DNA from 2 places in the Mesorhizobium sp. LSHC412B00 genome. Region 2 is predicted to be linked to the other one. Evidence: riboswitches for the same ligand, from Rfam matches in the RefSeq annotation. Region 2 holds a riboswitch; the other holds the start of a gene.
What was found. Region 2 has a riboswitch for cobalamin ahead of metE (5-methyltetrahydropteroyltriglutamate--homocysteine S-methyltransferase). Riboswitches for the same ligand answer to the same signal wherever they lie in the genome.
Positions count from the first base shown of each region.

Region 1: another riboswitch for cobalamin. It lies ahead of X757_RS138535 (DUF1636 family protein); the one in region 2 lies ahead of metE (5-methyltetrahydropteroyltriglutamate--homocysteine S-methyltransferase).

Region 1 is NZ_AYWB01000023.1:45,238-49,551, forward strand. It holds gene X757_RS138550 (NADH-quinone oxidoreductase subunit B family protein) at 1-163, opposite strand, end outside; gene X757_RS138545 (NADH-quinone oxidoreductase subunit A) at 154-519, opposite strand; gene X757_RS138540 (winged helix-turn-helix domain-containing protein) at 847-2,049, shown strand; cobalamin riboswitch at 2,079-2,286, shown strand; gene X757_RS138535 (DUF1636 family protein) at 2,324-2,752, shown strand; gene cobW (cobalamin biosynthesis protein CobW) at 2,755-3,807, shown strand; partial or broken gene cobN (cobaltochelatase subunit CobN) at 3,826-4,314, shown strand, end outside.
Region 2 is NZ_AYWB01000014.1:192,014-196,327, forward strand. It holds gene metE (5-methyltetrahydropteroyltriglutamate--homocysteine S-methyltransferase) at 1-2,280, opposite strand, end outside; cobalamin riboswitch at 2,375-2,577, opposite strand; gene X757_RS01000000165200 (trehalose-6-phosphate synthase) at 3,146-4,314, opposite strand, start outside.

The sequences.
Region 1 (4,314 bases), on a different contig from region 2:
TCAGCGCCTCGGTCGAGGTGACCAGAAAACCCTTGTCGGCCAGTTCATTGTTGATCTCGAGGAAGAACGGATCGTCGGAACCGACCGGACGTCCGGTATTTGGGTCGATCAGGCCTTTGGGCTTCGGCGCGACGAGCGTTCCGGAACTGTCGTTCAATCCCATTCCAGCGCTCCTTTTTTCCACTCATAGGCAAAGCCGATGGTCAGCACCGCCAAAAACACCATCATCGACCAGAAACCGAGCATGCCGATCTTCGAGAACGACACCGCCCACGGAAACAGGAAGGCCACTTCCAGATCGAAGATGATGAACAGGATCGACACCAGGTAGAAGCGGATGTCGAATTTCATCCGGGCATCGTCGAACGAGTTGAACCCGCACTCGTAGGCGGAAAGCTTCTCCGGATCGGGATTGCGATAAGCCACCAGGAACGGCGCGATGATAAGCGCCAGGCCTACAACTGCGGCCACGGCGATGAAGAGGACGATGGGCAGGTATGAACTGAGGAGTACGTTCATGCTCGGCTTTCCGTTGGCGGCCAATCCACTTTGATTACAGCAACCAACCCTAATGCGGAAGCGCGACAGTTTAACCGCTGAACCGTTTTAGGTGCCTTTGCTGCAACGCGGCGAGGGTTAGCGCACGGCTTTCAGCGAAGCAAGTCAAACCTTGTTCAAAAGACAGTGCTGGACGGCAGGCCGGGAAAAACTGGTCCGATCTCCTCCTGTTTGATTTCCTTCATCTTTCACTCCACTTTTGTCTCCTGACACATCTCCCGCCATTTGCCTGCTAGCATGACCGGAATCGCCGGCTAAAGTCGGGAAAATGGTTCGAGGCAAGACACTTTGACGAAGGACAAAATCTCACTCCCCGCGGCCAGGCGCATCGCGCTCGCCGCGCAAGGATTTCTCGATCCCCGCCCGGTCGGCACGCCCGATCGCCGCCACCTCGCCCGCGTGCTGTCGCGCACCGGCTTGCTGCAGATCGATTCCGTCAGCGCGGTGGTGCGCGCCCACTATATGCCGCTCTATTCGCGGCTTGGCCCCTACCCGCTGGCTTTGCTCGACAATGCGGCCATCACCCGCAAACGCACGGTGTTCGAATACTGGGCGCATGAGGCCTCGTTCCTGCCGGTCGAGACCTACCCGCTGATGCGCTGGCGCATGCAGCGGGCCGAGCAAGGCGACGAAATGTATCTCGGCCTCGCCAAATGGGGCCGCGAGCACGCCGCCTATATCGAAGAGATCTACCGCGCGGTCGCCGAGCGCGGCCCGATTGCCGCTTCGGCACTGGAAGGCCAGAAAGGTTCGGGCGGCTGGTGGGGCTGGAGCCACGCCAAGCACGCCTTCGAATGGCTCTTCTGGGCCGGACGCATCACCACGGCGCACCGCCGTGGCTTCGAACGCTTCTATGACCTGCCCGAGCGCGTGCTGCCGCAGGCGATCCTCGACCTGCCGGTGCCGGCGGCCGAGGACGCGCACCGCGAATTGCTGCGCATTTCCGCCCGCGCCCACGGCATCGCGACGTCGGGTGACCTGCGCGACTATTTCCGCCTGTCGCCGGCCGATATGAAGGGCCGGCTGGAGGAACTGGTCGAGTTGGGCGAACTGCTGCCGGTGCGCGTCGAAGGCTGGGACAAACAGGCTTACCTCCACAAGGACGCCCGCCTGCCGCGCAAGATCGAGGCGCGTGCGCTGCTGGCGCCGTTCGACCCGGTCGTCTTCGAACGGTCGCGCTCGGAGCGCCTGTTCGATTTCCACTACCGCATCGAGATCTACACCCCGGCCGAAAAGCGCCAATACGGCTATTACGTCCTGCCCTTCCTGCTCGGCGACCGCATCGTGGGGCGCGTCGACCTCAGGGCCGACCGCCCGGCCAGCGTGCTTCGCGTCCACGCCGCCTACGCCGAGCCCGGCGCACCGCCGGAGACAGCTGCCCAGCTGCTCGAGGAATTGAAGCAGATGCAGGGCTGGCTTGGCCTTGAGCGCATCGAAGTGACGCCGGCCGGCAATTTGGGGAAGCCTTTGGCCGACATTGCCATGTCGTAGCCGTGCGTTGACACCGCTGCCTGCAAAAGCCTAAATCCGCTCCAGACGGTCCCCTGCCCGCAACGGCAAGGGCCAAGAGGGAATGCGGTGCGGGACGAAAAAATCCCAAATCCGCGGCTGTCCCCGCAACTGTAAGCGAAGAGCCAAGGCCGAAAGCCACTGGGTAACACCGGGAAGGCGGCTAACCAAGGCGATGACCCGCGAGCCAGGAGACCTGCCGTCTGAGACAAAGTATCCGATCGCCTGGCGGGTTTCCGGGCAAGGAGCACGGTTTTTGGACCAGAACAGCAGTTTTTCGGCTGGCACAGCGGATGTTTCGTCTGCCAATAGCGACGCGTTGGCTGGCGTGACCGTCATCGTCTGCGCCTCATGCCGCGATGAAACCGGCTCAGACGCTCACCCCCGCGCCGGCGAACTGCTGGCCGACGACACGCGCCTCGCCGCAGCCGATGACAACATCCGCGTCCGCACCGCCGAATGTCTCGGCAATTGCAAGCGCCGCCTCAGCGCCGCGATCCTGCGTGATGGCTGCTGGAGCTATGTCTTCGGCGATCTGGCCCCAACCAGCGGCGCCGATCTCGTCACCGGCGCAAAGCTCTTCGCGACTTCGACCGACGGTCTCATCCCGTGGCGCGGCCGGCCCGATAGCCTCAAGCGCGGCCTCGTTGCCCGCATCCCACCCCTCGATATGCTGAAGGACTGACGATGAACGTTTCAAACCCGACCGGCAATCTCTCCCGTGTTCCCTGCACCGTCGTCACCGGCTTTCTCGGCGCCGGCAAGACGACGCTGGTCCGCCATCTCCTGGAAAACCCCGGGGGCAAGCGCATTGCCATCATCGTCAACGAGTTCGGCGACATCGGCATCGACGGCGAGATTCTCAAAGGGTGCGGCATCGACACTTGCCCCGAGGAAAACATCGTCGAACTGGCCAATGGCTGCATCTGCTGTACAGTCGCCGACGATTTCGTGCCCGCCCTCGACAAGATCCTCGCGCTGACACCGAAGGTTGACCACATCCTGATCGAGACCTCGGGCCTGGCTCTGCCCAAGCCGCTGGTCCAGGCGTTCCAGTGGCCGAGCGTGAAGAGCCGGGTAACCGTCGACGGTGTCATCGCCGTGGTAGACGGCCCGGCGCTGGCCGAAGGCCGCGTCGCCAACGACATGGACGCTTTGCAGGCACAGCGCGCTCAGGACGAGACGCTCGACCATGACGATCCTGTCGAAGAAGTGTTCGAGGACCAGATCGCCTGCGCCGATTTGATCATCCTGTCGAAGAGCGATCTGATGGACGCCCCCGGTTCGGCCCGCGCCAACGCCATCATCAATGAACATTCCGCCCGCGCGGTAAAAATCGTGCCGACTGCGCATGGCAAGGTCGACCCGTCGGTGCTGCTTGGCCTCGGTCTCGCCGTCGAAGACGACATCGAGAACCGCAAGTCGCATCACGACGGCGCTTTCGATCATGAGCATGACGATTTCGACACCTTCATCGTCGACATCCCCTCGATCACCAATCCGGACGAACTGGCAAAGCGCGTCGCTGCCGCCGCCGAACAGGAAAACGTGCTTCGCGTGAAAGGCTTCGTCGAGGTCGGCGGCAAGCCGATGCGGCTTTTGCTGCAGGCCGTCGGCCCACGCGTCAACCATTACTATGATCGCGCCTGGACGGCCGAGGACGATCGCCGCTCGCGTCTCGTCGTCATTGGCCTGAAGGGGCTGAACCGTCCGGCGATCGAGCGTATACTCGCCGGTTGATCTCAGGCACGAGCCGCGATGCACATACTCACCACGACCTCCGCCTCGCTCGACGATCTCGCCGAGCCGGTTGATCTCCGGCAGACGCCGGCGGATATCGTGGCGCTGTCCTTCACCGACAGCGACCTCGCCGGCCTCGCGGCGGCCTGGAAGGCCGATGCCGCCCGCCTGCCGTCGATGCGGCTGGCGGCGTTGCGCGACCTGCGTCATCCCATGTCCGTGGACCTCTGGATCGACAGCGTCGCCCGCCAGGCCAAGGTGATCTTGGTGCGCATCCTCGGCGGCTATGACTGGTGGCGCTATGGCTGCGACCAACTCGCGGTGACTGCTCGCGAACGTGGCATCAAGCTGGCGCTGCTGCCTGGTGAAAGCCATGACGAGGACCTCAGGCTGATCGAAGCCTCGACGCTGCCGCGCGAGGAGCAGGACGGCCTGCTGGGCTATTTCCGCGAGGGCGGGCCGGAGAATATGGCAGCGCTGATGCAGCGGCTGGCGGGGTTGGCTGGG
Region 2 (4,314 bases):
CCATTTGCGTGTTTTGAGGCCACAGTCCGGGTTTATCCACAGTTGGCCGTCGGACAGTCGCTCGCGGGCAAGCATGACTAAGTCCGAAATCTCGCCGACTTCCGGGACGCGTGGTGAGTGAATATCATAGACGCCGGGACCGATTTCGTTCGGATATTTGGAGCTCGTGAAGGCGTCCAACAGTTCCATCTTCGAGCGCGACGTCTCAATCGAAATGACATCCGCATCCATTCCAGCAATCGCGTGAATGATCTCGTTGAACTCCGAATAGCACATGTGGGTATGAATTTGAGTCGCGTCCTTTACACCCGTTGAAGCGATCCGGAAACATTCGACAGCCCAGTCGAGATAGACTTTCCAGTCAGATTGGCGCAGTGGCAATCCTTCGCGAAACGCGGCCTCATCGATCTGGACCATCCTTGCGCCGGATCTTTCGAGATCCGTCACTTCGTCGCGGATGGCGAGCGCGATCTGGCGGCAGGCTTCGGAGCGGGGTACGTCGTCGCGAACAAAAGACCAGTTGAGAATGGTGACTGGGCCTGTGAGCATTCCCTTCACGGGCTTTTCCGTAAGCGACTGGGCGAATTGCCACCAGCGCACTGTCATCGGATTGCGCCTCGATACGTCGCCGAAAATGATGGGGGGACGCACGTAGCGCGACCCATAGCTTTGTACCCAGGCATGCTGGGTGAGCGCGAAGCCGGACAACTGCTCGCCGAAATGCTGTACCATGTCGTTTCGCTCGAACTCACCGTGCACCAGCACGTCCAGCCCGATCTCTTCCTGCCAGCGAATTGCAGCCTCGATCTCCTTCTTCAGGAACGTCTCATAGTCGACATAGCTCAGCTGGCCCTTCGCATGAGCGGCCCGCGCCTTGCGTACCTGCGGCGTCTGCGGGAAGGACCCGATGGTCGTCGTCGGGAACGGCGGCAGCCCGAGTGAGCCGGCTTGGACTCTGGAGCGCTCGCCAAAAGCGCTCTCTCGTCGCTTCGCGCTGTCCTCAATGCTAGCGATCCGCCCCTGAACAAGCGGGTCATGGATCCTCGTGGATGTCACGCGCGTGGCGGCAGCCTCGGCAGAGGCTTTCAACGCGCCTGCCACCGCATCCCTGCCTTGGGACACGGCCCGGGCCAGCAAGACCAGCTCGTCGGTCTTCTGGGCCGCGAAGGCGAGCCACGACCTGATGTCGGCGTCGAGTTCCGTCTCCATGCGCAGATCAATCGGCACATGCAGCATCGAGCAAGAAGGCGCGATCTCGACGCGGTCCAAGGGCCAGCCGGCGACGATCGGTTTGATGCGGTCGAGAATGGCGGGCAGGTTCGCACGCCAGACGTTGCGGCCATCGATCAAGCCAAGCGAGAGCACCAGATCCTTCGGAGCGAGCCGACCCACCGTTTCCAGCTGCTCGGGAGCGCGCACGAGATCAATATGCAGCCCGGCCAGGGGCAGAGAAACCGCGGTTTCGAGATTGTCTCCCAGCGACCCGAAATACGTAGCCAGCATGATCTTCAGCTCGGGCGCGGCTTTCGACAGCTGGCCATAGGCGAATTCGAACGCAGCTCGTTCGTTCGGGTTCAGATCGAGGACAAGCGCTGGCTCATCGATCTGCACCCAGTCGGCTCCCGACAGCTTCAGCTTCTGCAGGACTTGCTCGTAAACGGGCAGCAGCCGCGGTAGGAGCGCGATGGGACCGAACCCCTCGGCAGGCGATTTCGCAAGCTTGAGGAAGGTGATGGGTCCAAGGATGACTGGGCGTGTGTGAATGCCGAGAGCTTTAGCCTCGAGGAAGTAATCGACCGGCTTCGATGACGAGAGGGCGAACGTCTGATCATCATCGAGTTCCGGCACAATGTAGTGGTAGTTGGTGTCAAACCACTTGGTCATTTCCATCGCGGTTACACCAGGTCCATGAGCCTCCTCCTGGTGACCATCGTGTCCACAATCCTCCGTCTGACCCTGGTTGCCGCGCGCCATTGCGAAGTAGATGTCAAGTGGGACCTCGCCGCTATTCCAGCCGTAACGGGATGGAACGGCCCCGACCATGGCTGCGGTGTCGAGCACATGGTCGTAAAGCGAGAAGTCGTTCGACGGGATTTTCGACACGCCGCGATCGCGCTGCTCTTCCCAGCTAGCGGCACGGAGCGCCTTCGACGTCGTGAGAAGGTCGCCAGCGGACGATGTTCCGGACCAGTAGCTTTCAAGCGCGAATTTCAGTTCTCGCCGACGACCGAAGCGCGGCACGCCGAGCGTTGCTACAGGAATTTCCTGAGAGTCAGTCATGTCATACCCCGATGGTTGGGGCGCCGATGACAAGGAAGGCGCTAGCAGGCCGGCACGAACGCCGGCTTGCAGCGGCCACCGAGACACCCCGCCCGTGGACGTAATTCGCCGTGGCAGGTCTCCTGGCTCGCGGGGTCATAGCCTCTACCCGTCTTCCTGAGGGTATTCGCCTCAGTGACATGAGTGGGGTTGGCTCGCCGCTAACAGTTGCGGGGGCAGCGCCGGCATTGCACCGGCTTCCCTCTTAGCTCCGCTGCGGCAGCGCCGCACGCGAGAACCACGACACGCAGACAATCACAGCAGTCTGCTCTTTTGTCAATGACGCATAACGAAATGTTTATGTCGTTATGTGATTTCGCTTTTACGCTTGTCTAACATTGTGAAATATTCAGTCGCCCATTGGCGGCGCTGCTCCGCTGCCACCATTGTCCAACTAATGGATCCCTGTCGGGCTGCGACATCCCTCGCAGGTCGCCGATGAAGGATTTCGGACAAGACTTCAAGCGCGTGACAACGTCATTAGAATGCAGAAGATCGCATTGGTGGCGATGTTTAACGATGCGGCCGCAAGCCGTGCGTGCGTGGTAGAAGCGGTTTTCTCGGAGTGAGCGCCAAACCGTGGTCCGAGGGGAATTGGCACGCCAGTCGTCATCACGGGTGACTAGGCAATCGTGATGACTCCGCTCGGCGGCAAGAGACCACACTGACGGAGCCTGGCTCAAGGGTTTGATGCAAAGCCCGACTGTGGTCCCGATAAGCCGCTTAAGCCGCATTCAGGCGGTCAGGATAAGTATCTCTCTCTCCAAGCGCTCGGCATTGAGGGATGCGCAAATGCAGGCAAAGCTCGCGTGCTTCATATTCTGCATCATACGATCGGCAGGACCCAGTTTTTATCCAGTGCACGCGTCAGCGCGGTGTGCAATTCTGGCTCGGTCCGATACGAAGGCATTTGGGCCTCGCTGATCCAGCCCAAGCCAACATAGTGGAAGTGATCCGCAGGGACCGTAACCCGGCTGCTGTCCAGTTGCCGAACGAAGTCCGCTGACCAATGGTGGATCGTATACGCTTCAAGTTTGTCCATCATCCTCCGCCAGCGTTGGATGCGTTCTTCGCGCGGCATGCTGGCCGCTCTTGAGATCGCGGTAGCTATCTCGTCGGAGAGCCTCGGATTTACCAGCAGGGCGTCCTCGCCGAAGTCTTCGGCCGCGCCGGCAAACTTCGATAACACCAGAACGCCAGGGTCGCTCGGATCTTGTGCAGCAATGTATTCTTTCGCCACAAGATTCATGCCATCGCGCAACGGCGTCACAACGCAAACACGCGCGGCTCTGTAAAGACCCGATATCTCAGCTTGGGTGAACGACCTGTTCTCATAGATAATCGGCATCCACTCGTCCGTGCCATGCCGGTTGTTGACTTGATTGACGAGTCTTTCGACGTCGCGCCGATATTCGCTGTACGCTTGGATGTCGCCACGTGAGGGAGTTGCGATTTGCAAGAGCGAGACACGTTGCGGCTCGACTGCCAGCAGATCGAAAGCTTTAATCCGATTGTCGATGCCCTTGGTGTAGTCGAGCCGATCGACGCCGATAACTAGCTTTGCTCCGCCAAGTTTCAACTGCGAAATGTAGGCTTTCTGCGCCTCAAGCGAATCTGCGGCACACTGTTCGAATTGCTTCGGATCGATACCTATAGGAAAATTTTGGCATTGCGTCTGGCCATGGTCCGAGAAAACGACCCCGTTCTTGCTCTCCAGCCCCAAATGAGATTGGACACAGGCGAGGAAATTGCTCACATCACGGTCGGTCTGGAATCCGAGCAGATCATACTCGAGCATACATTTCATTAGCTCGCCAGAATTGGGCACGCGCTCCATCATGTCAGACTCGGGCCATGGCGTATGCAGGAAATGGCCGATCGGCCGGTCAATGCCGAGTCTGTGCAAATCAGCGCCGAGCGGCAGGAAATGGTAGTCATGAACCCAGTAGACTGCGTTATCTCCCAATTCGGACACCGCGCGCGCCATGAAGGCAT